4 regions of the Aliiglaciecola aliphaticivorans genome follow, and region 4 is predicted to be linked to each of the others. Evidence: predicted binding sites of a transcription regulator. Region 4 holds the regulator's gene; each other region holds the start of a gene.
What was found. The regulator FNR, encoded in region 4, switches genes on or off when oxygen is low (the NO sensors DNR and NnrR bind a similar motif). The targets are predictions, from matches to a motif close to TTGATCTAGATCAA.
Positions count from the first base shown of each region.

Region 1: the regulator FNR is predicted to act here: its motif matches at 5,145-5,158, upstream of gltA (citrate synthase).
Region 2: the regulator FNR is predicted to act here: its motif matches at 2,523-2,536, upstream of ACYVIL_RS12430 (OmpW/AlkL family protein).
Region 3: the regulator FNR is predicted to act here: its motif matches at 5,088-5,101, upstream of ACYVIL_RS03915 (cytochrome ubiquinol oxidase subunit I).

Region 1 is NZ_BAAGTF010000010.1:141,385-148,942, reverse strand. It holds gene ACYVIL_RS05995 (mannose-1-phosphate guanylyltransferase/mannose-6-phosphate isomerase) at 103-1,521, shown strand; gene ACYVIL_RS05990 (phosphohexomutase domain-containing protein) at 1,535-2,983, shown strand; gene ACYVIL_RS05985 (DUF3429 domain-containing protein) at 3,073-3,498, opposite strand; gene gltA (citrate synthase) at 3,675-4,955, opposite strand; gene sdhC (succinate dehydrogenase, cytochrome b556 subunit) at 5,357-5,731, shown strand; gene sdhD (succinate dehydrogenase, hydrophobic membrane anchor protein) at 5,725-6,075, shown strand; gene sdhA (succinate dehydrogenase flavoprotein subunit) at 6,072-7,558, shown strand, end outside.
Region 2 is NZ_BAAGTF010000021.1:13,033-20,590, reverse strand. It holds gene accB (acetyl-CoA carboxylase biotin carboxyl carrier protein) at 1-7, shown strand, start outside; gene accC (acetyl-CoA carboxylase biotin carboxylase subunit) at 22-1,362, shown strand; gene ACYVIL_RS12435 (MipA/OmpV family protein) at 1,572-2,438, shown strand; gene ACYVIL_RS12430 (OmpW/AlkL family protein) at 2,606-3,256, shown strand; gene ACYVIL_RS12425 (response regulator) at 3,460-4,125, shown strand; gene ACYVIL_RS12420 (sensor histidine kinase) at 4,130-5,428, shown strand; gene ACYVIL_RS12415 (cupredoxin domain-containing protein) at 5,461-5,805, shown strand; gene ACYVIL_RS12410 (hypothetical protein) at 5,795-6,553, shown strand; gene ACYVIL_RS12405 (hypothetical protein) at 6,550-7,263, shown strand; gene ACYVIL_RS12400 (TlpA disulfide reductase family protein) at 7,381-7,558, shown strand, end outside.
Region 3 is NZ_BAAGTF010000006.1:68,966-76,523, forward strand. It holds gene ACYVIL_RS03890 (hypothetical protein) at 1-1,180, shown strand, start outside; gene ACYVIL_RS03895 (YgaP family membrane protein) at 1,212-1,424, shown strand; gene ACYVIL_RS03900 (sigma-54 interaction domain-containing protein) at 1,500-2,780, opposite strand; gene ACYVIL_RS03905 (NAD(P)/FAD-dependent oxidoreductase) at 3,016-4,287, shown strand; gene ACYVIL_RS03910 (Tll0287-like domain-containing protein) at 4,296-4,931, shown strand; gene ACYVIL_RS03915 (cytochrome ubiquinol oxidase subunit I) at 5,171-6,763, shown strand; gene cydB (cytochrome d ubiquinol oxidase subunit II) at 6,760-7,558, shown strand, end outside.
Region 4 is NZ_BAAGTF010000009.1:24,100-31,657, reverse strand. It holds gene ACYVIL_RS05320 (FixH family protein) at 1-63, shown strand, start outside; gene ACYVIL_RS05315 (heavy metal translocating P-type ATPase) at 63-2,450, shown strand; gene ccoS (cbb3-type cytochrome oxidase assembly protein CcoS) at 2,463-2,648, shown strand; gene ACYVIL_RS05305 (sulfite exporter TauE/SafE family protein) at 2,645-3,310, shown strand; gene fnr (fumarate/nitrate reduction transcriptional regulator Fnr) at 3,336-4,073, shown strand; gene uspE (universal stress protein UspE) at 4,187-5,119, shown strand; gene ttcA (tRNA 2-thiocytidine(32) synthetase TtcA) at 5,237-6,142, shown strand; gene ACYVIL_RS05285 (patatin-like phospholipase family protein) at 6,158-7,222, shown strand; gene ACYVIL_RS05280 (DUF2987 domain-containing protein) at 7,239-7,558, opposite strand, start outside.

The DNA of each region.
Region 1 (7,558 bases), on a different contig from region 4:
TTTGTGGAACGGATGGTTTCAGGTATTTGACGAGCTTTAACGCATTCATTGCGAGTGAGTCATGGGCCTAGACATCATTAAAATATAAAAAAGGAAAAATACATGAAACCAGTTGTATTAGCGGGCGGATCTGGAAGTAGATTGTGGCCAAAATCACGTGCTGCATTGCCAAAGCAGTTTTTAGCGTTAACCGATGAAAACACTATGTTGCAAAATACTGTCAGTCGCCTTGATGGTTTAGACATGGATCCAGCTATTTTTATTTGTAATGAAGCACACCGCTTTCTTGTAGCCGAGCAATTACGTCAGCAAGGCAGGGATCACGGCGGAATTTTGCTTGAGCCTGTGGGTCGCAATACTGCTCCTGCTATCGCATTAGCTGCGTTGCAGGCGTGTAGCGAAGGTGAAGATCCTGTACTACTGGTTTTAGCTGCAGACCATTTAATCAAAGACAACAAGGCTTTCCATAAAGCGATTCAACACGCCAATGCGTTAGCTGAACAAGGGAAGTTGGTTACCTTTGGTATCGTTCCTGATTGTGCCCATACTGGTTACGGTTATATTCGCAGAGGAGAGCAGTTAAATCATTCTGAAACGGGGTTTGCAGTATCGCAGTTCGTAGAAAAGCCAGATATGGAAACTGCTGAAAAGTACGTTGCCAATGGTGATTATTTTTGGAATAGCGGTATGTTTATGTTCAAGGCTAGCCGCTATCTACAAGAGCTAGAAAAGTATGCGCCGGAAATGCTCAAAGTATGTAAAGAAGCGATTTCTTCAGAATCTAAAGATTTAGACTTTGTGCGTGTTGATGCTGATATTTTTGCCACTTGCCCAGATGACTCAGTTGATTATGCGGTAATGGAAAAAACCGACGACGCAGCTATGGTTCCATTAGATGCCGGTTGGAATGATGTAGGTAGCTGGTCTTCTTTATGGGAAACAGCTGACAGCAAAGATGCTCAAGGTAATGTTTGTGTGGGTGATGTTATGTTAACCAACACAAATAATAGTTACATTAATTCTGAACAACGACTAATTGCTGTAGTAGGTTTAGACGATGTCGTTGTGGTAGAAACCAAAGATGCAATTTTGGTAGCAAATAAAAATAAAGTTCAAGACATTAAAACAGTGGTTAATGAACTCAAAGCGCAACACCGACCAGAGTTTGAATTTCATCGTGAAGTATTTAGACCTTGGGGAAGTTACGATTCCATCGATAACGGTGACCGATTCCAGGTGAAACGCATTACGGTTAATCCGGGTGAGAAACTTTCAGTTCAAATGCATCATCACCGAGCCGAACATTGGATTGTGGTTTCAGGAACCGCAAAAGTAACGAACGGTGAAGAGACCTTCTTAGTCACTGAAAACGAGTCTACATATATTCCAATTGGTATCGTCCATGCGCTAGAAAATCCAGGTAAAGTTCCACTTGAGCTTATTGAAGTGCAATCAGGTAGTTATTTAGGTGAAGACGATATCGTTCGTTTTTCAGATAGATACGGTCGCACAGCGAAGTAAATAAGGACTTAAGATGCAAATTAGTTGTTTTAAAGCGTACGATATTCGTGGCAAATTGTTAACGCAATTGGACGAAAATGTGGCTTATCGAATTGGCCGAGCCTATGCCGAATATTTAAATGCCAATGACGTGGTTGTTGGTGGTGATGTGCGTCATACTTCAGCACCATTAAAATTAGCATTGAGTGCCGGCCTAGTCGATGGTGGTGCTAACGTCATCGATTTGGGTATGACAGGCACAGAAGAAATTTACTTCGCTACCAAACATTTAGGGGTTGATGGCGGCATAGAAGTGACTGCTAGTCATAACCCGATTGACTACAATGGTATGAAGTTGGTTAAAAGTGAGTCTCGCCCAATTAGCGGCGATACCGGCTTGTTTGCTATCAAAGATATTGCTGAACAATATGATCAAGACACAGTTGAATCGCGTTTAAGTTTTTTCTCTGATAAACGCAGTAGCGATGAAGCATTCCTAAAAGGCGAGGGCAGTGTTTCCACTGATAAACTCACCGCTTCTGGTAAATATTCACAACGTTCATGTTTACCTGCTTATGTTGAACATATATTGTCTTATGTGGATTTGACAAACTTCAAGCCATTAAAGCTAGTTGTAAATGCCGGTAATGGAGCTGCAGGTAAAGCATTAGATAGTATTGAACAAGCGTTAAAATCCCTTAAAGTACCCATTGAATTTATTAAAGTGCATCATCAACCGGATGGTGACTTTCCAAATGGTATACCTAATCCATTGTTACCAGAAAGCCGTGCAGATACAGCCAATGCTGTCATCGCCCATCAAGCTGATATGGGAATAGCCTGGGATGGGGATTTTGACCGTTGTTTCTTGTTTGATGAGACTGGCGAATTTGTTGAAGGGTATTACATTGTAGGTTTGTTAGCTAAAGCATTTTTGGATAAAAATGCTTCGAGCAAAATTATTTACGATCCTCGTGTATATTGGAATACTGAAGACATTGTAAAAACTGCTGGCGGTACGCCGATTAAAAGCAAAACTGGCCATGCCTTCATTAAAGAAAGAATGCGTAAAGAAGATGCTGTTTATGGCGGTGAAATGAGCGCCCATCATTACTTTCGAGATTTTGCGTATTGCGACTCGGGTATGATCCCCTGGTTATTAGTAGCAGAGTTAATCTGCACCAGTGCTCAGCCATTGTCTGAATTAGTGAAGCAACGAATAGCGGCTTTCCCTTCATCAGGTGAAATTAACAGTCTATTGGAGGACGCTGATGCTGCACTTAATCGAGTTATTGCTAAATATCAGCCTATGGCAGAAGTGATAGACGATACAGATGGTGTAGGATTGGAGTTTGGCAACTGGCGATTTAATCTAAGAAAATCGAATACCGAGCCTGTTATTCGTTTAAATGTTGAATCCTCAGGAGATATTGCCTTGATGGAAGAAAAAACAGCTGAGTTATTGGCGCTTATTCGCGCTTAACTTTGTTGTAGAAGTGACGATATTAAAAAAATAGCCCTACTGGGCTATTTTTTTGCTAAAAATTTGATTGAAGAACTGATTTATTTTAACTATTGAGACATTTGGTAAATTAACCAAATTATCATTAAATGGCTGCCTACGGTAATTGCAGTTAAGCGGATCCTCAAGGATTTATACCATGTGGCCAGGCTAGAGAGTTTAAATTCGTAAAAAATAACCAAGATATAACTACAAGCCAGGGTAATTAATGCAGCCTCGGGCGGAAACCAAATAACACTCAACCAACCTACAATCGAAGGCAGCATAGCCAAGTATATTAAGATTATAGAGCGCTTGTTATTAATTCCATCAAACCATAATACACCACCTAAAAAAGATAAAATAATGGCAGAATACTGAATGAAAAAGCCAACTCCTTCAAAGTAGGAAACGGTTTCCCAAAGTATAAAAAAAGGCAGAAAAATAAATGGGGTTAATCCAGCATAACCTAATATTTTGGCGTGGTATTTAAGCATTTTTATCACTTTTTGTGGTGTTATTGATTTGTTAATGTAATCAAACTTGTTTATTTACTTATATTTAACATTTGTTTGCTGCAATAAGCTAACTTATTGACCAGAATTAATTTTTTATTTAACTACAGAGAAAAAAATAGCGCCTTGAGGCGCTATTTTTGAATAGTCAATAATAGTTACTTTTTAATTGGGTTGTACTTTCTAGCATTTTCACCAGTATAAAGCTGACGAGGACGCCCAATTTTTTGTCCAGGTTGACTTAACATTTCGTGCCAATGAGATACCCAACCCACTGTTCTTGCTAGTGCAAAAATACAAGTGAACATGTTAGTAGGGATGCCAATTGCCTTAAGAATGATACCTGAATAAAAATCCACATTTGGGAAAAGCTTTTTCTCAGCGAAATACGGGTCGCTAAGGGCAATTTTTTCTAGTTCCATAGCCACATTCAGCAATGGATCATCAATGTTCATCTCTTCAAGTACTTCATGACAACTTTCGCGCATCACAGTTGCACGAGGGTCGTGGTTTTTATAAACACGGTGACCAAAGCCCATTAATCTGAACGGGTCATTTTTATCTTTAGCACGAGCTATAAACTCAGGAATGCGGTCTACACTGCCAATTTCTTGCAGCATGTTCAAACAAGCTTCATTGGCACCACCATGAGCAGGCCCCCATAAAGATGCAACGCCAGCGGCAATACACGCGTATGGATTAGCGCCTGATGAACCCGCAAGTCTGACTGTAGAAGTAGATGCATTTTGTTCGTGATCAGCATGCAATGTAAAGATACGGTCCATTGCTCTAGAGACAGCAGGGCTTATTTCATAATCTTCAGCAGGTACAGAAAACATCATGTTTAAGAAGTTTTCAGCATAACTTAGATCATTTCTTGGATAAACAAAGGGTTGACCGACATTATATTTGTAACACATGGCCACTAAAGTAGGCATTTTTGCGATTAAGCGGTAAGCACTTCTTAAGCGTTGTTCAGGATCAGAAATATCTAAATCATCGTGATAGAAGCTAGATAGCGCACCAACTGTACCACACAACATGGCCATTGGATGAGCGTCACGGCGGAAGCCTCTAAAGAAGTTTGTTAATTGATCGTGAACTAAGGTGTGACGTGTAATGGTGTTTTTAAATTCAGCATATTCTTCAGAAGTGGGCGTTTTGTCGTGTAATAACATATAGCAAACTTCTATATAATCGGCGTCTCTCGCCAACTCTTCAATTGAATACCCTCTATGAAGTAATACGCCTTTAGCTCCATCAATAAAGGTGATGGATGATTCGCAAGAACCAGTAGCCATGAAACCAGGGTCAAAAGTGAAGTAACCGCTAGAGCCTAATGCTCGAACATCTATTACGTCGTTCCCAGCAGTTCCCGAAAGTACCGGAAGTTCTACCTCTTTGTCGCCTACCTTTAAAATGGCTTTAGTTTCTGCCATAAGATGTTCTCCTTAGACTAAGTTCTTAAACTGTTAAAAATTTATACAATAATAACAGCCATGAAAAAAAGTGTGCTATTTGTACTTAGAAAGTTAGCGCAAGTCAATTTTAATACACGAATGTTTAATATTTATTCTTAAAATGTGTCCGTATTACTCATAAATACCTAAATCCATAATTAAACCGTTTTTATCAAGAACAAAAATTGTAATTAATCTCTACGGTGGATATACTTTGTGACACTAAATGAAAAAAACGCTTAGTTGTTAAAGGTTTAATACTTAATTAACAAAGTGTTAACAGTTGAGCTAGCTTAACTTTATTTTTCGTTTATGCACTATACAACATAATAACTTTAAATAAATGCGTCAAACCTCAACAATGATTACAGGCACATAAAGTGAAAAAACAAAGACCAGTCAATCTGCAACTCAATACGATAAGTTTTCCCCCTTCAGCTATAGTTTCTATTTTACATCGGGCAACCGGTGTTGCTATGTTCTTCGCCCTGATTTTTGTGATCTGGGCCTGGGCTGTATCAGTATCAAGCCTTGATGGGTTTAATACGGTGCAAGAAGTGATGGCAGGGCCTCTTGGTAAATTCGTTGCTATCGGTACCTTATCCGCATTGACCTACCATATTCTTGGCGGTATCCGTCACGTGATTATGGATATGGGTCATTGGGAAGAAATCGACTCAGGCAACTTAAGCGCACAAGCCACTATTGGTTTGTGGGTATTAGTGACGATCGTTATAGGAGTTATATTGTGGTAACCGAACAAGCGGGTTTAAAACGTAACGGAGTGCAAGATTTTGTTACTCTGCGTGCTACGGCACTTATCATTACCTTATTTTCTTTTTACATGACCTATTTTTTCATTGCCACACCCGTGGTGACATTTGAAATTTGGAGAGATTTATTTTCTAGCATATTTATGAAAGTTTTCACTTTCATTACGCTAGTTGCAATTATGTATCATGTAAGAATTGGTCTATGGCAAGTTTTAACTGATTATGTCAAAGGTCCGGGTTTACGAGCAACGTTACAATATGTACTTAACATTATTGCATTTGTGTATGTTGCAGTTGGTTTATTTGTTTTGTGGGGTGTGAAGTGAGTATTCCGGTTCATGAGTTCGATGCGGTAGTAGTAGGGGCTGGCGGCGCTGGAATGCGAGCAGCTTTACAAATTTCTCAATCAGGTAAATCCTGTGCGTTACTTTCAAAGGTATTTCCAACACGTTCACACACAGTGTCTGCTCAAGGCGGGATCACTGTTGCGTTAGGAAATGCCCATGAAGATAACTGGGAATGGCACATGTACGATACAGTTAAAGGCTCTGATTACATTGGTGATCAAGATGCAATTGAGTACATGTGTAAAACAGGTCCTGAAGCGATTATTGAAATGGAGAATATGGGTTTGCCATTTTCTCGATTCGAAGACGGTAGAATTTATCAGCGTCCTTTCGGTGGTCAATCTCAAAACTTTGGCGGTGAACAAGGCGCTCGAACAGCTGCTGCAGCCGACCGTACAGGTCATGCTTTATTACATTTGCTTTATCAGCAGAATGTGAAAAATAAAACAAAAGTATTCAGTGAATGGTACGCCCTTGATTTAGTCAAAAATCAAAATGGTGATGTAGTCGGTTGTACTGCTATTGACATTGAAAGTGGTGAGGTCGTTTACTTTAAGTCTAAAGCCGTCGTTTTGGCTACAGGTGGAGCAGGTCGTATTTATGCTTCAACTACCAATGCTCACATTAATACCGGTGATGGTGTTGGTATGGCATTGAGAGCGGGTGTACCGGTTCAAGATATGGAAATGTGGCAGTTCCACCCAACTGGTATTGCCGGTGCTGGTACGCTAGTTACTGAAGGGTGCCGCGGTGAAGGTGGTTACCTTCTTAATAAAGACGGCGAACGTTTCATGGAACGTTATGCACCAAACGCGAAAGATTTAGCGGGCCGTGACGTGGTAGCACGTTCAATGATGACTGAGATTCGTGAAGGTCGCGGTTGTGACGGTCCTTGGGGTACGCACATTAAACTTAAGCTTGATCACCTAGGTAAAGACGTCTTGGAATCAAGATTACCAGGGATTCTTGAGTTGTCTCGTACCTTTGCTCACGTTGATCCAGTAAAAGAACCTATTCCAGTTATTCCAACTTGTCACTATATGATGGGTGGTATACCCACTAACGTTGATGGCCAAGCAATTAGCATTGATAAAGATGGCAATGAAAAACCCATTGGTGGATTGTTTGCATGTGGTGAGATTGCTTGTGTATCTGTTCATGGCGCCAACCGTTTAGGTGGTAACTCGCTATTAGACTTGGTTGTTTTCGGTCGTGCTACAGGTCTGCATCTTGGTGAAGCTATTGATAAAATTGATTCTACTGAAGCATCACAAACTGATGTGGAAGAAGCTATGGTACGCTTCAATCGCTGGGAGAGCTCAGAGGTTGGTAAAGGCGAAGATCCAGTACAAATCAAGAAAGATTTACAACAATGTATGCAACTTAACTTTTCTGTTTTCCGCGAAGGGGATGCCATGGCCGAAGGTCTTGCTGAACTGAAAGAAATCAGAGAAAGGTTGAA
Region 2 (7,558 bases), on a different contig from region 4:
CGAATAAGCGAGCGAATTGCCATGCTTGATAAAGTCTTAATTGCGAACCGGGGTGAAATAGCACTTCGTATTCTGCGTGCATGTAAGGAGATGGGGATCAAAACCGTCGCTGTACATTCCACTGCAGATAAGGATCTGAAACACGTTTTGCTTGCAGATGAATCTATCTGTATAGGTAAAGCTTCAGCCACAGAAAGCTATTTAAATATCCCCCGAATCATTGCCGCCGCTGAAGTATCTAATTCAGTTGCTATCCACCCAGGATACGGTTTTTTAGCTGAAAATGCAGAGTTTGCAGAAGCAGTTGAAAAAAGTGGTTTTATTTTCATTGGTCCAAAAGCAGAAACCATTACTTTGATGGGCGACAAGGTCTCGGCCATTAAGTCCATGAAAGAAGCAGGAGTGCCTTGTGTACCTGGTTCTGATGGTCCTCTTAATGACGATCCAGAACGCAACAAAAGTATCGCCAAACGCATTGGTTACCCAATTATCGTTAAAGCCGCTGGTGGCGGTGGTGGTAGAGGAATGCGCGTGGTGCGTGAAGAGTCAGAGCTAATTGAAGCTATTTCAATGACTCAGGCCGAAGCAGGAGCAGCCTTTGGTAATGCGACTGTGTACATGGAAAAATTCTTAGAAAATCCACGTCACGTTGAAATTCAAGTACTCTCCGACGGTCAAGGTAACGCGGTTCATTTAGGTGAACGTGATTGCTCAATGCAACGACGCCATCAAAAAGTCGTTGAAGAAGCACCAGCACCAGGAATTAATTCAGAAACCCGTGAACGAATCGGTGAGCGCTGCCGTAGAGCCTGTATTGAAATCGGCTATCGTGGTGCGGGAACCTTTGAATTCCTTTATGAAAACGGTGATTTTTATTTCATTGAAATGAATACCCGTATTCAGGTTGAGCACCCAGTAACAGAAATGATTACCGGCGTGGACTTGATCAAAGAGCAACTTCGTATTGCCGCTGGTCAACCTTTATCCATCGAACAAAAAGATGTGCAAATTCGCGGTCATGCTATTGAATGTCGAATTAATGCAGAAGATCCTGAGACCTTTATGCCTAGCCCTGGCAAAATTGATATGTTCCATTCACCAGGTGGTTTTGGTATTCGCTGGGAATCTCACATCTATGCAGGTTACAGTGTCCCACCTCATTACGACTCTATGATTGGCAAGTTGATTGCCTATGGAGAAAATCGTGATGTGGCTATAGCCAGAATGCGTCATGCCCTAGATGAACTTGTTGTGGATGGAATTAAAACTAACATCTCTTTACAACAAAGCATTATGGCAGATGAAAACTTCTTTAACGGTGGCACAAATATCCACTATCTAGAGAAAAAGCTGAAACTCTGATTGTAGTTTATGCTTCTCAGGGTCTACCTAGTGAAAATTAGGTAGGCTCTGATTATTATTTACCGGCTCTATCACCTCATTCGTTGTAGCCATACTCCACTCCCTCACGAATTAGTCTTATACTTTTTCATTTTTATAATATTAAGCTTGAGCTAGTTACATCTGCTGTAGTAAATTTTCATTACTATTCCCATTCAAACGGTATTTTTGTGTCTCTCAAACTGAGTCTATTATGGCTAATTGCAATCCTTATTAACTTCCCTTGTTTTGCGCAAATTGATACATCGATGGATGAAGATTATATTAAAAAACCACGCTGGGAAGCCGGTATTATAGGCGCAGGCTTCAGCACGCCGGAATACCCTGGAGCAGCTGACAATCATAACAATGGTTTTGTATTACCTTTTTTCATCTACCGTGGTGACATTATCAGAGTAGGAGAAAACAGTGTTATTCGTGCAGTGGCAGTAGAAAAAAGCTGGTTGGAAATAGACTTGTCTTTAGATGCCGCATTTAGCGCAGACTCTAGCGATGATTCAGTACGAGCAGGCATGCCAGATCTCGATTTTGTGTTTGAAGTAGGGCCACAAATTCGTGTTAAACTGTTCGAAAGCGGTAAAAAAGCAACCGGTATCCAACAAATTCAATTTAAACTACAAAGCCGTGGAGTATTCTCCACTGACTTTTCATCTATTACCCACCGTGGATATGTACTAAACCCAGAATTAACCTACCAATATATTGGTGCATTGCAATCAGAAGATCGCTTTCGAATCAGCATATCGCCCATTTGGGGAACAGAAAAATTACACGATTATTTTTATCAAGTCGATGCTCAATTCGCCACGGCACAACGACCTGAATATGATGCAAAACCGGGCTATCTAGGAGTCTCACTATCTGGCGGTTACATGTTCAATGTAACCCCAACAGTTCGCATGTTTATGAGTGCATCTTATCGTTTACAAAATAACGCCGCCAATATCCATAGCCCCCTGCTCGTAGATAACAACAATTATGCGTTTGGCGCAGGAATCGTTTGGCAGATTAGAAAAAGCACTGAATACCAAAACTAAACGTCATACATTTGCTCGCCAATATCGATTTTTAGAAGCCTATTATAAAACTTTGATTTACATCAATGTTTTGAATCTTTTTGGTTGAGCCAGATCAATATCATAAAAATTCAATTCGGTAAGCTTTCTCCATCAAATTTAAACACATTATTTCGATGGAGAAACACATGAAAAAACTCGCAGTTTATCTAGCAGTCGCAGTCGCACTTGGTGCAACGAATGCACAAGCCTACACAACCGGTGATATGATCATACGTGCTGGTGTAACAACCGTTGCCCCAGACGAATCTAGCAGCAATGTTTTTATCGGCGGAGCGGATGTTGGAGTAGGTGTAAACGTTGATAATAACTCTCAATTAGGCTTAAATTTTGCGTACTTCCTATCTCCTAATTGGGCAATTGAAGTATTAGCAGCAACCCCTTTTGAGCACGATATTGGTTTAAATACCGTTGGTGCTTTAGGTTCCACTAAACACTTACCCCCTACTGTTTCAGCTAATTATCACTTTTTAGACGGTGATAGTGCCTTTCAACCTTATGTAGGTTTGGGCATCAACTACACTATTTTCTTCAGTGAAGATTTCACTGCTGCCAATCAAGAAGCAGGCTTTAGTGACCTAGAATTAGACGACTCTGTTGGTTTGTCTGCGCAAATTGGTTTTGACTATATGTTGGATGACAATTGGTTTGTTAACGCTTCTGCTCGCTATATCGATATCAGTACTGAAGCGACATTTACCAATGATGGTACTGCAGGCACAGTAGATGTGGATATTGACCCCTTTGTTTATTCACTCACCGTAGGTTATAAATTCTAAACCTGTTCAATACGCATGAAAGGGGCACGCTAGTGCCCCTTTTTATTGGAGCTTGAAAACATCGATATTAAAAATTCGGTGTTAAGGCTAATTTAAGGTAAAGCTTCTATCCTTATAGGGACAATCAATATGCAAATTTCGATGGAATTACTTTATTATCGATTTGCTACCCCGTTGCAGTTTATGAATAAGAACCAACTATTATGCGTATATTATTAGTAGAGGACGACCTTGCTTTATCTGAAGCCCTAAGCAAATCATTGCGCAAGCAAAGTTATGCCGTAAACTGTGTATTTAATGGCAAAGACGCCATAGCCGCGCTAGAGATAGATGATTGTAATTTATTGATTTTAGACCTTGGCTTGCCTGATATGGACGGATTAACCTTACTCGATAAAATCCGCAAACAAAAAAATACGATACCAACATTGATTCTAACTGCGCGGGACTCCACCTCGGATAAAATCCAAGGTTTGGACAAAGGCGCTGATGACTATTTGCCTAAGCCTTTTGAGATGTCTGAGTTATTGGCACGTTTGCGCGTAATGGAAAGACGGTTAGGCACCTCTCAACAATCTTTAGTAAGCTGCGGTCCGGTTAGCCTTGATATTACCCACCACTTACTGCTTATTAATAATCAGCAAGTAGAAACCTCTCGTCGCGAATTTACCTTGCTTAAGTCATTGATGGAAAACCTAGGGCGTATTCAATCCAAACAACAACTGGAATCCAAGCTTTATGAATGGGGTGATGAGGTGGCGAGCAATACAATTGAAGTGCATATCCATAACTTACGTAAAAAATTACCAAAGGAGTTTATTAAAACCGTTCGTGGTGTAGGCTACAGTATTAATCAACGATCCTACTGACTAAATGGATTCAATTCGCAAATATCTGACCCTACTTCTTATCAGTGCTATTGCGCTGATTAGCTTTATGGCTGCTTTGCAAGGATATCGCTCAGGTATGCAAATGTCGTCAGAGTTGTTCGATGCTGAATTAAAAACCCTTGCCCAAAGTATTACTAACTTACCCAATCAAATAAGCCATGCCATTGGCGCTTCCAATGAAGACTTGGCCATTCAAAGTTGGTCAGACAATGAACTAGTTTTACGCACCAGTAACGTCCCTTTGACTGCTATAGCTCCCTTTGAAGTGGGTTATTCTGACCAGAATTTTAATGCTCAACGATGGCGGGTATATGCCAGTTTCAATCAGCAAACTTCTTTATGGGTTTTTGTCGCTCAACCATTAAAAACCAGATTTGAGCTAACTGAGGAAATGATGATTTCGGCGATGACCCCATTTTTTCTAGCCATCCCGGTGTTAGCCCTTGCAATATTCCTTCTCGTTACCTACGGTTTGGCACCGCTACGAGAACTCACGACTCAGTTATCAAAACGTCGAGAAAATGATTTTTCCAACATTGCGCTGTCGCGAACACCTGCAGAATTACTGCCCACGGTGAGTACCCTAAATAGCTTACTGAGCCGCTTAAATTCAGCATTTGAGCGAGAAAAACAATTCGCCAGCCATGCCGCCCATGAACTAAGAACACCACTTAGCGTAATGAAAATAAATTTACATAATTTACAACAGAGTCAGAGCGCTGAACACGAGGAAGTTGAGCAATTACAACAAGATACAGATAGAATGATTCACGTAGTTAACCAAATTTTACTACTCAGTCGCACCAACCCTGAAATCATCTCTGCTAACTTTGATATTTGTGACCCCTTCAAAATTGCTCAAAAAGTGATATCCGATATCTATGTGAATATTGATAAGAAAAACCAAAATATTGAACTTAATGGTGAATCCTGTGAATTTAGAGGCAATGAGTTTGCTGTATATACTTTGCTACAAAACCTGATTAGTAATGCCAATAAATACACGCCAGAAAATAGTGATATACGCATAAACATAAGCCTCAAGGATAAATGTCTAAGCATTCTTGTTGAAGATTCAGGAACGGGAATTCCCGAACACGAACAAATAAAGTCTACAGCGCGCTTTTATCGCGGTCAGAATCATCAAAAAAGTAAAATTGAAGGGAGTGGGCTAGGACTATCCATAGTCGAGCAAATAGTCGCTATGCACAATGGCAAACTCAAACTAGGTAAATCAGACTTAGGTGGTTTAAGTGTGCTTGTTGAGCTCAATTCTGCATGAGTAAAGTGCGCCGTCATGAGCTTAAAAACATCATGCAAAAATTCATGATGTTAGTGTTACTTACCTTGTCGTTTAACGCCATTGCAATCGACGAAATTACTATTACCATTCGAAATCACCTATTTTACCCACCTGAAATTGATATTCCTGAGCACAAAAAAGTCAAAATTAACTTTATCAATCAAGATGACACCCCTGAAGAGATTGATAGTTTTGACCTCAATCGGGAAAAAGTTGTGTTTGCTAATAGCCGTTCGAGTATCTTTGTCGGTCCTCTAGAAGCGGGGAGATATCGCTACTTTGGAGAGTATCACCCGAATACGGCAATAGGCTTCGTGAATGTCGTGTCCACTGAGGAGCATCAAGATGCTAAGTAATACAGTGGTGCTGATTTTAAAAGATGCTTTACCAATATTTTGGTCAATAGCCATCCTAATTGTATTGATACCGAAGTGGCAGCACTGGCTGTATTTTGGCATTGTGAGTGGCATTATTGTTTGTTTACTTGTGTTCAATAACATCGGAATTATCTCTCAATACGCTGATGGTTTGGGGTTTGAGTTTCTAAAGATCCTGTTACTTATCATTGCTTACCTCATTGCTGTGGCCTTTTTCGTGAATAATCAGCTCAGGTACAGTTTATTAGCTGGGCTTTTGGCAGCGCTTTTCATCATTTGTATTATTATTCTAAATGCCAGTAATCTACTCCTGTTCTATGTCAGTTTCTGGCGTCTCAACGAACAGACTCATTCGCTATTTTTAGGTTTAATTTTAGGTATCGGTATCTGCACAAGCATCGCTACCTTGCTGGTATTGCTATTAAAACCCCTGCAAAAAGTCAAAGTAGCCCGTTACCTATTTTTAGTATTTATTGTTGGTCAGTTTTCCCACATTGCCTACTTGTTACAACAAACAGACTTAGTCACTTCACAACAAATTTGGAATAGCAAACAATTCATTTCAGATGAAAATGAAATAGGTCAGTTTCTTGCCACATTAATAGGTTATGAGTCATCTCCCACAGGACTATATATTTTGATCTACTTAATCGCGTTAATAACGCCAAATTTGCTAAGACTTTTTATCAATTCAATGAGAAAAGGGAATAAGGAGTCAATGAAATGAGGCTTTTCAGTTTTTTGAGTTTACTCGCATCCCTAATATATGAGCCACTAGCTTTCGCCGATGAAGGTTCAGTAGACAAAGTTTACCACCCCTACGTTTTACCCAATGAGCGCGAAGTGGAATGGCGATTTGCCTCTCGCCAGAATGATGATGGTAATCTACTTACCCAACGTTTGGCATTTGGAAAAGCGGTTTCAGAACATGTGATGTTAGAGTTTTATTTAGTCGGAGCCAGAGATGAATACGATGACTTTGATTTAGCATCATATGAAGTAGAAGCACGCTGGATGCTAACAGAGCAAGGTCAATATTGGGCTGACTGGGGTGCACTGTTTGAAATTGAGAAAGCCCATCACCGAGATCTTTGGGAAGCAACATCTGGTATCTTGATTGAAAAGGAGTTTGGCCAAACCAGTTTAACCACCAACTTTTTACTCGCCTATACATGGGGAAATGATAGAGATAGCGAATCCGAAAGCGAGATCATCCCTCAATTCAGACTAAAATATAGATACCGCTGGCACCCCTGGCTGCAACCTTCAGTAGAAATATATACGGGAGAAGACTTCGTTGGAATTGGTCCTGCATTTATGGGGATCCAGCGCTACCAAGGTCAAAAGCAATTAAAATGGGAATTGGGTTTTATTTCTGGTTTGAATGGCGATAGTAAAGATCATACTTTGCGCTTTGTTCTCGAGTACGAATTTTAATCTTGGTACTGTAAATTCGATTCACCAAGGCGAAAAACGTCCCTATTCATTGAGCTTAAGGTTCCCTTAAGGTTGATAACTTACCCTATAGCCATTGTTGTTTAGAGTAAGTATTTTATGCGTCTTTTCTTGTTCACTTTGGTTCTACTTCTACCTTTTCAATCCAGTGCTTTACCTGCACCTGACTTTCAATTGCAAGACATTAAATTAAGTGATTACAGCGGCAAAGTAGTCTATCTAGACTTCTGGGCCTCATGGTGTAAGCCCTGCCGAAAATCGTTTCCATGGATGAATG
Region 3 (7,558 bases), on a different contig from region 4:
TCTATTTGCAGGCTTTGTTGATATCAGTGTAGGTAACAGATTCACCTCAGATCCTGCAATTGATGGGGCAAAAACCCTCAGAGATATTCGCTTGCAAGTCCAATGGGAAAAGCTACTCAGCGAATCCAGTTTAACCGTGACTAGTGACCTGTATTATGATGGCGTTCTAGATCAAGTTAAATTAAATGTTCGAGAGTTTGCATGGCAAGGAAGATTAGATTCAATTGCTCAATGGGGAAAGAACTTTGATTTAAAGTTAGGCCAACAAGTGCTGACTTGGGGGACGGGTGACTATTTATTTCTAAACGATCTATTCCCAAAAGACTACCAATCATTTTTTGCTGGGCGTAATGATGATTACCTTAAGGCCCCTTCCTTATCTGCGAAATTATCTGGCTTTTTTGATTGGGGTAATATGGATTTCGTTATTACTCCAGAATTTGCTGCAGACAATTATATTAACGGTGATTATTTTTCATTTTTCTCTGCTTCATTTGGCACTAACATTGCGCCAGGTTTCGACGTAAAATCACCTTATTTACCGGAGTCACCAGAATACGCATTACGATATTATAAAAGCATAGGTTCGTCAGAGATCGCCATTTATGGTTATGATGGATTTCATAAATCTCCCAGCAGTCTAACCAGTGAAGGCCAAGCATACTTTTCTAAACTCAATGTATATGGTGCCAGCGTCGTAAGCCCTGCTTTTGCGGGCCTTATCAAAGCAGAGTTCGCTTATTATGCCTCCAAAGATGATAGCCAAGGCTCAGAGCCGTTAATTCCTAATGATCAAAGTCGATATCTCGTTGGTTATGAGCAAGAAGTGATAAAAGACTTAACGGCAAGTATACAATGGTATTTAGAGCATACTCATGACTATTCAGAACTAAAACTAAACTCCCTAACACCAGAGTATGATCCTAATCGCAGTCGTATCGTCGTTACCCAGCAATTTATTTATCGGTTAATGCAACAAACCTTAACGATTAATGCTTTTAACTTTTACTCCACCAGCGATCATGATGGCTTTTTAAAATTACGCGCCGATTACAGCCCAGTTGATCAATGGCAGGTGGCAGGTGGAATAAACCTATTTTACGGTGATGATAATCACACATTTTACAATCAGTTTGAAGATGCCAGTAACCTTTATGCAAGCTTCAAATATTTTTACTAACCTCCACAACCGATGATAAAAGAGGCTGAATATGTCTGCTGAAAGAGTGTTAACTGCATTTGCGGGTTTTATGGTGCTAGTCTCCGTTGCCTTAACTGTTTGGGTTCACCCAAACTTTGTATGGTTTACGGTGTTTATTGGAGCCAATTTGTTCCAACAAAGTTTTACAGGCCTTTGCCCTGCGACCTTTATTATACGCAAAGTATTTGGATTCAAAACCGAAAAAGAAATGGCTAACGAGTAGTAAATCACGGTAGCTATTTGTATTAAATAGCAAGTAAATTATAAGACAGGATGAATTATAGATGACTCAGTTTTATCATCCTCCGTCGTATTTTAAGCCGTATTTTTGTAGTTTCCGATAAAGCGTTCGCGGGCTCACACCCAATTGTTGGGCAAGTTCATCCACAGGTAAAGTGCTGGTAAAACACAATTGCGATAAATATTTTTTCTCCATCTCATCTAAGGAAATAATCTGTTTAAACTCTTGCACTTCAAACCCTTCGGTATTGCTGACGAGGTCTGGCAAATCTTCAACCTCAATAATATCTTCATTTGCTAGTAACGCAGAGTGTTCAACAATACTTCTGAGTTCACGAATATTACCTGGAAAGTCATACTGACTAAGCTTAAGCATTGCTTGTTCACTGAACTTTTTGCGATGCATTTCAGATTGTTTTAAAAAATGTTCGACTAAAATGGGTATGTCGGAGCGGCGCTGCGCCAATGACGGCAACATTATAGGAAAACCGGCAATGCGATAATACAAGTCTTTCCTAAATTCACCTGATGCCACTAAATCAAGTAAGTTTTTGTGACTTGCACAAATCAACCTGAAATCAGCCTTTTTCTGCTTAATTCCACCTACCGTCCGATAACAATGGGTTTCAAGGAGTCTTAATAATTTGACTTGCATCGCTAATGGTACGTCAGCAATCTCATCAAAAAAGACAGTGCCACCATTAGCCATTTCTATCAAACCTTTTTTAGCATGGGTCGCGCCAGTAAATGCACCTTTCTCGTGGCCAAATAACTCCGATTCAAATAGATTTTCATTTAAGCCGGTACACTCAATAATAACAAACGGCTTTTCCGCCCTAGTACTTGACTCGTGTACAGCTTTAGCCACCAACTCTTTACCTGTCCCCGTTTCACCATGCAACAACACCGCAATATCGGCCTTAGCTGAACGATTAATTTTGTTGAGCATCGCTCTAAAAGGCTCTGAATCTCCTATCATTAACTGTGTACTTGACTCATTAGATGCAAATTTTATCCGCTCTAACACTTCTAAAAATCCGGTGGTGATGCCATTTTCATCTTTAATGGGTTTCATCAAAATATCGCAATAGGTTTTACCGTAGGGCGTATCGTGAATGTGAATCACGCTGCTGGTTTTTCCCGTTTTTTTACATAGCTCCATAGGACAATCTTCACCGTGCTTGTCACAGGGAGATGAATTGCGGTGAGAAATTTCAAAACAACGACTTTTCGCTACAATAACTTCATTTTCGTAAGTATCTCGATAAGCTGAATTCACAGCTAGAATACGATAGTCAAGATCTATAAAAATTGCCGGCTTTTCCATTGCATCTATCATAGATTGGATAACACCAATGTTCACGTTCAGATACCCTATTATCAAGTCAGTATTGACTCATTCTGTGTCAAAAATGACAATTGGATCAAGTCATATTAAAAATAAGTCAACAATTTAAAATAAACCTAATAATATTCAATGGGTTATGGTTTTTTGCAGTTATAGCACGCGTCTTGCTTAGATAGTATCTATATGTCGTACCAATTAACGATATTACGAAAGGTGAGGAACTAATATGGCTAAAATAGTGATTTTAGGTGCAGGAACCGGAGGCATGCCAGCGGCTTATGAAACAAAGGAGATGCTGGGCAAGGAACATCAAGTTATTGTTATCAACGAGCGACCAGATTTCCGCTTTGTACCATCTAACCCATGGGTAGCCGTTGGATGGAGAGAACCTGATGCGATTACAATGCCGATTGAAAAATATCTGAACAAAAAAGACATTGAATTCGTGTGTGCAAGAGTGGATAAAATAGATGCTCAAAACAATACTATTTTAACCCATGAGAACGACACCATAAGCTACGATTATCTGATTATCGCAACAGGGCCAAAGCTCGCTTTCAGTAATATTAAAGGAGCAGGTCCAGAGTATTATACCCAATCAATATGTACCTTAGAGCATGCCCAAAGGTGTTATCAAGATTTTGAAAAGCTATTGAAAAAACCCGGCCCAGTGGTGGTTGGTGCGTTTCAAGGTGCAAGTTGTTTTGGGCCTGCTTACGAATATGCGTTTATCTTGGACAAAGCACTGCGAGATGCCAAGATCCGCCACAAAGTACCCATTCATTTTGTGACTTGTGAACCTTACATAGGACATATGGGTTTAGGCGGTGTTGGGGATTCCAAAAGCATGCTGGAATCAGAACTTAGATCCCGTGATATTAAATGGACATGCAATACCAGTGTAGATGAAGTCTGTGAGGATATAATGCATGTATCCGAATTCAACCGTAAAGGTGAGGTAGAATTCGAGCACCAACTTCCCTTCACTCATGCCATGCTTATACCGCCTTTTAGTGGTGTTGATGCGGTGGCCAGTGTAGACGGGTTATGCAATCCAAAAGGGTTTGTGATTACCGATGAATACCATCGTAATCCAACCTATCCCAATATATTCTCTGGCGGTGTCTGTGTTGCCATTCCGCCGGTTGAGACAACTCCTGTGCCTACGGGTACACCCAAAACGGGTTACATGATTGAAACCATGATGACCGCAATCGCGCATAATTTAAAAGCACTCATTATTGATGATCAACCGCCACAGACTAAAGGCACGATGCATGCAATTTGTTTAGCCGACATGGGAAATACCGGCGCAGCCTTCGTTGCTATGCCGCAAATTCCGCCTCGAAATGTGGCCTGGTTTAAAAAAGGAAAATGGGTACATTTAGCCAAAATCGCATTTGAAAAGTATTTCATGCGGAAAATGCGCACGGGTACCAGTGAACCTGTTTACGAAAAATATGTGTTGAAAGCACTAGGAATAGAACGTCTAGAATAGGAATGATTATGAAAAAGAGTTTAGCAAAATTTGTATCTACCGTTAAATTGTCGATGATGGTTAGCGTCAGCTTGTTTGTGACGCTAGCAAGTGCAAATCCAATTGAAACCGAAAATAAGCTGCCGCCCACTAATTCCTTTGAAAGTCAGCAAGATAAGTTACAATTACAACAGATTGCTAAACAAAAAATGGCGCAGTTTGGTAATCAACTTAAAACGGCTTTGCTGGATGCAATCGCTTCTGGAGGTTTCGAAAATGCAGTGGATGTCTGTCAGCAACAGGCACCACAGATAGCATCAGAGTTATCCACAAAGGGTTGGAAATTAAGCCGCACCAGTTTAAAAACTCGCAATCCACTTAATTTACCAAATGAATGGCAAAAACCGGTATTGCTTAACTTTGAACAACAAGCAAAGAACGGCCAACCCATCGATAAGTTAGTCTACAGTGAAATTGTGAATGGGCAATTTAGGATGATGAAAGCGATTCCCACAGGTCAGTTGTGTATAGCTTGCCATGGCTCAAATGTTTCACCTAAATTACAAGACAAAATTGATCAACATTACCCACAAGACGCAGCAATAAACTTTTCTCTAAACGATATTCGCGGTGCGTTTAGTGTCACTGCCAGTGCGTCCAATTAATTTGCTTACCAGCAAAACCACCATTTGTCACTTATGACACACTTATTGTCATAAGTGACATTTACGCTTCTCAAAATAGTCCACCAAGAAATAAAAAAACATAATTTTCAGACACTTAAAGTTTTTTCAAAATTTGGCACGTTGAATGCAATTCCCTTGATTAAGATCAACTCCGAGCCTGAAATCTTCGGAATATAATAAAATTCGACAACACTTTTTAAATCACTAGGAGAAACAGTATGAACGAGACTCTAATCGAGTTATCTCGTTGGCAATTTGCCTCTACCGTCATGTTTCATTTCATATTTGTTCCATTAACCTTAGGGCTGAGTTTTATGCTTGCCATAATGGAATCTGTGTATGTTATGACAGGCAAAGATATCTACAAACAAATGACCAAGTTTTGGGGTAAGTTGTTTGGGATCAACTTTGCCATTGGCGTTGCCACAGGTCTAACCATGGAATTTCAGTTCGGCATGAACTGGTCTTATTATTCCCATTATGTTGGTGATATCTTCGGAGCACCTTTGGCCATAGAAGGGCTTATGGCCTTCTTCTTAGAGTCTACCTTTGTTGGTTTGTTTTTCTTTGGTTGGGACAAAATGAGCAAAGTAAAACACCTAATGACAACTTGGTTAGTTGCCCTAGGTTCTAACTTCTCAGCTCTGTGGATCTTAATAGCCAATGGCTGGATGCAATTTCCTGTAGGTGCCGAGTTTAACTTTGAATCCATGCGTATGGAAATGACCAGTTTTGCAGAGGTAATTTTCAACCCTGTTGCTCAGGTTAAGTTCGTGCATACCGTTTCTGCCGGATACGTCACAGGCGCTATCTTTGTGTTAGCCATCTCATCATATTACCTACTCAAAAACAAAGATGTGGCTTTTGCTCGACGCTCGTTCGCCATCGCTGCAAGTTTTGGATTAGCCTCGGTCATTTCGGTAATTATATTAGGGGATGAAAGTGGTTATGAGTTAGGTGATGTGCAAAAAGTGAAACTAGCTGCAGTTGAGGCTGAATATGAGACGCAACCCGCCCCTGCCGCATTTACCCTGTTTGGACTGCCTAATGATGAAACCCAAAGCGTTGACTATGCCATTCAAATTCCTTATGCAATGGGGATCATTGCTACCCGCTCTCTTGACGAAGAAGTGGTAGGGTTAAAAGAGCATAAAGAACGCCATAGGGAGCGTATTCTGTCTGGTATTATTGCCTACGACTTACTAGACAAAGTAAGAAGCGGAGAAGCCACGTCAAACCAACGCGCAGAATTTGAACAGCACAAAGACAATTTAGGCTTCGCCATGTTGTTACAACCATTCACTGATAATGTGACTAACCCATCAGAAGAGGCCATTCAGCAAGCGGTAGACTACAGTATTCCAAAAGTTGCTCCGTTATTTTGGAGTTTCAGACTGATGGTAGCATCAGGATTTGCGATGTTAATATTGTTTGCTCTTGCCTTTTACTACTCCACTAAGCATCAAATCACTAAGCCTCGCTGGTTGCTGAAATTTGCACTTTGGAGCCTACCACTTCCTTGGATTGCCTCTGAAGCGGGTTGGTTTGTAGCAGAATATGGTCGCCAACCTTGGTCAATTGCGGAAATTCTGCCTGTCCACGCATCGGTATCAAATTTGAGTGTGACTGACGTAGTAATTACGATAATTGCCTACACTTTTTTCTATGCAATTATGTTTATTGCAGCTTTCTACTTAATGCAAAAGTACGCGAAAAAAGGCCCCAGTGAGACCTTTGCAGACGCTGAGCGTGAATTAGAAGAAGCGGCACAGTTATTAAATAATGAACAACCTCAAGGAGCAAACTCATGATTGATTATGAAACGCTGCGCGTTATCTGGTGGGTGTTAATTGGTGTATTACTCATAGGCTTCGCGGTAACTGACGGTTTCGATTTAGGCGTAGGCGCATTGTTAACGCTGATAGGTAAAACGGATCAAGAACGACGAGTCATGATCAATACCATTGGTCCCCATTGGGATGGTAACCAGGTGTGGTTTATTACTGCCGGTGGTGCCATTTTTGCAGCATGGCCAATGATATATGCCACCGCTTTTTCTGGTCTTTACTTAGCATTAGCGCTGACCTTAATTGCACTTTGGATGCGTCCGCTGGGCTTTGATTATCGCAGTAAGCTGACCAATAAAAAGTGGCGAATGATGTGGGATTGGGCGCTATTTGCAGGCGGTTTCATTCCAGCCTTAATCTTTGGTGTGGCTTTCGGTAACTTGCTGCTAGGCATTCCGTTTGAGTTAGATGAAACATTGAAATCGACTTATACCGGATCGTTCTTTGGATTACTCACGCCATTTGCATTGCTCACTGGCCTAGTTTCGGTTGCTATGTTGCTAAACCATGGGGCCACTTGGCTGCAGCTTAAATCTGACGGTGACTTATATCAACGGGCACGTTCTGTGTCAGTGATATTAGCGTCAGCAACAGCCGCGCTATTTTCCCTAGCCGGCGTGTATTTAGCCATCGGTGTTGACGGTTACCAAATTACTTCAACTATTGATGTAGCAGCAACAAGCAACCCATTACTTAAAAGCGTATCTGTGGTCAGTGGTGGATGGTTGCATAACTACAGCGCCTACCCTTGGATGGTCG
Region 4 (7,558 bases):
CAATGGAAAATAATGCAGGATAAAGGCTTACCTCAGAAAGAACCCTTCAATTTTAACCCTTAATGGAAAATAGTAATCCAAATAGCTGTTATCATTGTGGCCTTCCAATGCAAAAAGGTGAGGTTTTCTGGGCGGAGATATTAGGCGAACCCCGAAAGATGTGCTGTCCCGGTTGCCAAGCCGTAGCTGAAGCAATTGTTGACAATGGATTAGAAGATTATTATCGATTTAGAACGGAGTTTGCTGATAAAGGTGATGCACAGCTAACCGAAACCCTTGATAGGTTAAAAGCATATGATCACGAAGAAATTCAACAAGAGTTTGTAGTCGATGACGGTAGTCAGAAACAAATACAATTGACTATTGAAGGCATAAGCTGTGCAGCCTGTGGATGGCTTATCGAAAAACAACTGTTAAAAACCCCAGGAATTAAGCGCATCGCCGTGAATGTTTCCGCCCGCAGAGCAACGATTAACTGGATAGATTCCCAATTAAAACTTAGTGAAATCATCGCACAACTTGAATCTGTAGGTTACCACGCCCTTCCCTTTCAAGCCGACGAACATGAAGCTTCTTACCAAAAAGAATCCAAAAACTATTTAAAACGCATTGGCTTAGCTGGCCTGATGAGCATGCAAGTTATGATGTTAGCCATAGGTCTGTATTTTGGGATCTTTGGTTCCATTGAAGATTCCACTAAAACCTTTTTGCATTGGGTAAGCTTTTTACTAACTACACCTGTTGTGCTTTATTCAGGGTTCACGTTTTATAAAAGTGCATTTAGTTCATTGCGAATGAAATCTGTGAACATGGACTTTTCTGTTTCAATTGCAATTATTGGTACTTTTGTAGCGAGTGCTTGGGCAACCGTAACCAATACGGGAGAAATCTATTTCGAATCTGTCTGTATGTTCATATTTTTATTATTAATAAGCCGATATTTAGAACATCGTTCACGTCACCAAGCCAGTCTAATATCAGCCAATATGTTTAAATACATTCCTTTGACCGCGATCCGAATAGATAGTGAGAATAAACAGAGCTCAGTATTAGCGAAACATCTTAAAAAAGGGCAACAAATTTTAGTTCGCCCTGGAGAAACCTTTCCTGTTGATGGCGTGATCACATCGGGTGAGGGTAGCGTTGATGAATCCATGCTCACTGGTGAGTCAGAAAAAATCAAAAAGAGCGCAGGTGATCATGTTTATGGCGGTACCATAAATCTATCAGGTGCCTTTGAAATAATCGTCGAAAATGAACTTAAATTATCTCTGGTGAATAAAATTCTACGTCTTCAGGAGTTAGCCCTGGCAGACAAGCCCAAAGCAGCCGTGTATGCAGATGTAGCCTCAAAGTATTTTATTATTATAGTCTTAGGTATCACCCTTATCAGCTATTTAGGCTGGTTAGCCTATCAACCAGAGCGTGCGTTTTGGGTCGCCATATCGATTTTAGTTGCCACTTGCCCTTGTGCTCTTAGCCTTGCCACACCAACAGCTTTAACCAGTGCGATTGCAAAGTTAAATCAATATGGATTGTTAGTGAAAAGAGCCAATATTATTGATGTAATGCCTGATGTTGATACGGTTATTTTTGATAAAACAGGTACCCTCACCAATGGTCATTTTAGTGTCAGCGAAGTTGAATTGTTTAACCAAAGTGAAGAAAGTTTTGTTCTCAATTTAGCCGCAGGAATCGAACAATTTTCTAGACATCCTATATCTCGAGCCTTCCAGTCTGAGACGCCTTTAGAAGTCAGCCAAGTCGTTTCTATTGCTGGTAAAGGATTGCAGGGTATCTATCAGTCTCAGAACGTCAAGATAGGCAACCTAAGCATTTTAGATAGCGCTTCAGATTTGCCCTTGGATGCGGATGACACCAAAGTATATTTACAACTCGGTGAACAGTTACTGGCTGCTTTTAAAATCAAAGATGTAGTCAAAAAAGACGCGAAGCAACTAGTGCATGATTTAAACAGCAAGCAACTGGTTATGTTAAGCGGTGACGCACAAGAAAATGCATTATCCGTTGCCGAGTCATTAGGCATATCCACTGTATATTTTAGACAAACGCCTCAACAAAAGCTCACCTATATCCAAAGTTTGCAGGCCAAAGGGCATAAAGTATTGATGATCGGTGATGGTATCAATGACGCGCCAGTATTAGCTGCAGCAGATGTGTCTATTGCTGTTGGAGACGCCAGTGATATGGCAAAACGTTCAGCTGATATCATTTTATTGAATACTAAATTAAGCAATGTGAAATTTGCTGTTAGTATGGCAATTAAAGTGCGCCATAAGATTAAGCAAAATATGCTTTGGGCTATCGGTTATAATACACTTATTCTGCCCCTGGCAGTGGCTGGGTATTTAAGCCCTTGGATGGCGGTAATTGGTATGTCTTTAAGTTCAATCATTGTGGTAGCAAACTCCATTCGCTTGTTACGTTAATAGGAAACTAAATTGAGTATTATTTATGTGCTGATACCCATTGCTATTTTATTAGTTTTGTTAGCCATTGGGATCTTTTTTTGGGCGGTAAAGTCAAATCAATTTGAAGACCTTGAGCGTCAAGGTTATAACATTTTATTTGATGACGACGTCGATAAGAACGCACAAAGTAAAGTCTCTAAAACTGAAAAGAAATGAACGAAATCAGCTGGTTTTCTGCCATTTTAATCGGCCTTGCAGGGAGTGTACATTGTGCAGGAATGTGCGGTGGAATTGTTACCTCATTTACTTTTGCCTTACCAAAAAACCAATCTCAATGGCCTTTCTTAATCGCCTATAATACGGGGCGTATTTTATCTTATAGTCTTGCAGGAGCCATCGCAGGCCTATTAGGCCAAATTGTCACCACTAAGTCTTTTATCAATCCACAAGCGTTGACTCTTTTTGGCGGCGTATTTATGGTATTACTGGGTTTGTATGTTGGTCAATGGTCGAAATTACTGACTAAGGTAGAACGCGTTGGCGCAATTTTTTGGCGTAAAATCAGCCCGTTATCAAAACGATTTATCCCATTTAAACATCCAATGTATGCTGTCCCTTATGGGTTGATTTGGGGTTGGCTGCCCTGTGGACTCGTTTATTCAACATTAACCTGGAGTGTTTCAACTGGCGGTGTCGTACAAGGTGCACTAACTATGTTGTGCTTCGGTTTAGGCACCCTACCTATCATGTTAGCAATGGGTGCGAGCGCAACTCAAATAAGACATTGGTTAACTCATGCTATGGTGAAACGCAGCGTAGCAGTTTTATTATGTTTATTTGGCTTGATTTTATGTTATCAAGGGATTCATAATTGGTAACTGATGAATTACATGGAACTAACTAATGTCTGATTCGAACAAGTTTAGTATTCGCTGCCAAAATTGCAGTTTTAACCATCTGTGTATTCCCGTAGCGTTAAATCAAACAGAAATGGAAAGTTTGGACGAAATAATTGAACGCAAACGTCCTTTACATAAAAATGATCAACTCACTATACCAGGGCAGAAATTCACCTCTTTGTTTGCCGTAAGAACAGGTTCGTTTAAGTCCTACATTACCTCGCCAGATGGTGAACAACAAATCACTGGATTCCATTTCCCCGGTGATATAGTTGGATTTGACGGACTTTTTTCAGAAAAATACCAAAGTTATAATCAGGCCATGGAAACCTCGATGGTCTGTGAATTACCCTACGATAAACTTGATACCATGAGTGAGCAGCTACCTTCTTTACGCAAAGAAATGCTTAAAATCATGAGCACCGAAATAAATCAAGATCATAGTTTAATGATGCTGTTAAATAAACGCACAGCGGAAGAGCGTCTTGCACACTTTTTAGTTAATTTGTCTGATCGCTTTCACTCCCGTGGTTTTTCAGAAACAGAATTTAATTTAACCATGACGCGCAATGAAATAGGTAATCACCTCGGACTCACGGTTGAAACAGTAAGTCGTTTATTAACGCGCTTTCAAAAAGAAAATATCATAAAAGTAGATGGTAAGTTTATTCAGATATTGAATTTACCTGGCCTCAGAGAAAAACTAGGTGAGCATGTTGTGCAAAACAAAGCGTGCGGATAAGTCTTTCCAGTTACGTTGATATAGGTCAAAACAATTACTCTGTTAGTTGGCAAAATAGCTAAAGTACCCATACACTTAAGTTGTGAGTGTAAATCTATGAAGGGAGTTAACTTATGTCTGTTTTTAACAAAATTTTAGCTGTTGTCGATCCATCCAAAGAAGATCAGAAAGCTTTTAAGCGCGCCCTTTTGTTGGCTCAAAAGACCGGCGCGAGCATCACCGCATTTCTATCTATATACGATTTTTCATATGAAATGACGACTATGCTGACGGTAGATGAACGCGAAACAATGCGGCAGGCTGTGGTAGATGACAAGACCGAATGGCTTGCTAATATTGTCGAACCCTTAGCGACCAATTCATCGACTTCAGTAGATATCAAAGTCGTTTGGCATAATCGTCCTTATGAAAGTATTTTATTCGAGGTGATTGATCACAGTTATGATTTAATCGTCAAAGGAACTCATGAGCACGACACCTTAAAGTCAGTCATATTCACCCCAACTGATTGGCATATTCTCCGTAAATCTCCGGTTCCAGTTTTACTTGTCAAAGAGCATGACTGGCCTGTCAATGGTAATATTTTAGCGGCTGTTGATGTGGGAAGCGAAGATGAAGAACACCGCAGTTTAAATAACCTCATCACCAAAAAAGCTGCGATAATGGCGGATTTATTAGAAGGTAAGATTAACTTAGTCAATTCTTATCCCGGAACGCCTGTAAACATCGCCATCGAAATTCCAGAGTTCGACCCTGTTGGTTATACTGAATCAGTGAAACAATTTCATGCAAAAGCGATGCTTGAACATGCAGAAAAATTCAATATCCCCCAAGAAAACCAGCATTTAAGCGAAGGGCTTCCAGAAGATGTGATACCTTCAGTGGCGAAAACCATTGACGCTGAACTCGTTGTTATTGGCACCGTAGGTCGCACAGGTATAACCGCAGCACTTATCGGTAATACCGCTGAGCACACCATTGACTCACTCAATTGCGATGTATTAGCAATTAAACCCGAAGGATTTGAGTGTCCACTTAAGCACTAGCAAGACAAAAACGCTATCAGACTCAGTGTTGATTAAAAACATTTGAAATTAGAGTATTTATGTCCGTTAGGAGGACAGGTATAATCTGGGCTGATAGCAATGTTTTCTAGGAATAAGATGAGTAAGCTCGAGTCTCTGTCTGAGAGTAAAAAATACAGTTTCAATAAACTCCAAAAACGCTTAAGACGCAATGTAGGTAAAGCGATTGCCGATTTCAATATGATTGAAGATGGCGATAAAGTAATGGTCTGCTTGTCTGGTGGAAAAGACAGTTACACCATGCTCGATATATTAATGTTTCTTAAAAAAATTGCCCCCATTAACTTTGAGATTATCGCGGTAAATTTAGATCAGAAACAACCTGGCTTTCCAGCTGAGATACTGCCTAATTACTTAGACAATTTGCAGGTCCCCTTTGAAATAGTAACCGAAGATACCTACTCCATTGTCAAAGATAAAATTCCTGAAGGAAAAACCACTTGTTCTCTTTGTTCTAGGTTAAGAAGAGGAATATTGTATAAAACAGCGACCCGTTTAGGCGCAACCAAAATTGCCTTGGGGCACCACAGAGATGACATGTTGGAAACGTTATTTTTAAACATGTTCTATGGTGGACGCTTAAAATCCATGCCGCCAAAATTAGTCAGCGATGATGGTAAACAAATGGTAATACGGCCGTTAGCCTATTGCTCAGAAAAAGAAATCAGCCAGTATTCAGATCTCGTCGAATTTCCTATTATTCCCTGTAATTTGTGTGGTTCACAAGAAAACCTGCAACGCAAAGTGATAAAAAATATGCTGAATGATTGGAACCAGCGTTTTCCTGGTAGAATAGAAAGTATGTTCAAGGCAATGCAAAATGTGGTTCCATCTCACCTTGCCGATAAAGAACTCTTCGACTTTAAAACCCTAGAGACACAACAAACGCCGTTCGCTAACGGTGACATTGGATTTGATCAAGATGACTTCTCCCCTTCATCTATAAATACAGATGAAACAGTCAATATTATTAATATAAGTTAAGGATCATTTCAATAAATGAAAATTGGATTAGCATTAGGAAGCGGTGCCGCTAGGGGCTGGGCGCATATCGGCATTATTCAAGCTTTAGAAGAACTTGGCATCGAGGTAGATGTGGTAGCAGGTTGTTCAATAGGCGCATACGTGGGTGCGGCTTATGCGAGTAATAAGTTAGAGCCCCTAGCAGACTGGGCCAGCTCTTTATCAGAATGGCAAGTATTAGGGCTTATGGGAGTTGGTTTTCGCAAAGGCGGGCTTGCCAGCGGAATAAAAGTGTTTAAAGCGCTAGAGGAAAACTTCTGTGAACGAGAATTTGAGCAATTATCCAAACCACTAGGTGTAGTGGCAACCGACCTTTATAGCGGTAAAGAGGTTTCATTTACCCAAGGGCCCATAGGCGAAGCTGTCAGAGCTTCTTGTGCGATACCAGCACTATTTCCGCCTATTGCGTATAAAGGGCGATGGTTAGTAGACGGTGCGGTGGTGAACCCTGTGCCGGTAAATTTGTGTCGCCAGCTCGGTGCAGATTTTGTTTTTGCGGTAAATTTGAGTGCTGACTTTCGACCTGAAATACAGGCGCAGTATCAGATGGAACATGAAAACAACCAGAAGCGAACCAACGATTTTTTCAATAAAAGTCACTCATTTATGCAACGCATTTTCAGCGGTAGATTTAAAAAAGATATTGATGACGAGGAGCTCGAATCTTTAGAAGAGATCGAAGATATAGACGATTTGGCGTTGGAATCAAGCATAAAATCAGAAAATGAGGCACCAGCAGAATCCACAGAATCAACCTTGGATAACCTAGATAAAACAGCCACACCGCATACGACTAGTAAGATGAAATTAACAGACAATACACCGAGTATGCTGGGGGTAATGTCAAACTCCTTAGACATTCTTCAAGCTAGAGTGACACGTTCACGCTTAGCTGGCGATCCTCCTGACATTCTGATTGAGCCTCAACTTAGAGATTTTGGCATCATGGAGTTCCACCGCGCTGCTGAGTTAATTGAAGAGGGGCGTCAAAGTGTGAATCGTGTTGCAGCACAAATTAAGTATCAATTGCGTCTCGATTAGCCCCTCACAATTTCATTTACTTGGTTATTGCTGTAATTCTGTATGGGGCATCAGAAAAATGAACTTGCATGCCATGCTCTAGCCAATCTTTACTCACGACTGCGTGATGCTCGTCCACGTAAAGGGCTTCGGGAACCGAGTCTTTATCAACACTATCGAAATAAAACTGCAATCCACTAACCGAGGGCATTAAGAACGAAAGAAAACTGCCCATATCGTCAAAAAATGTCACATATTGCTGATATAAATCTTGTAATTCTTGATGGCTATATTGGGCTTTGAGATAACTTGGCTTAGTTTCAAGTTGCACCGACATATCACACTGATTACTATTTT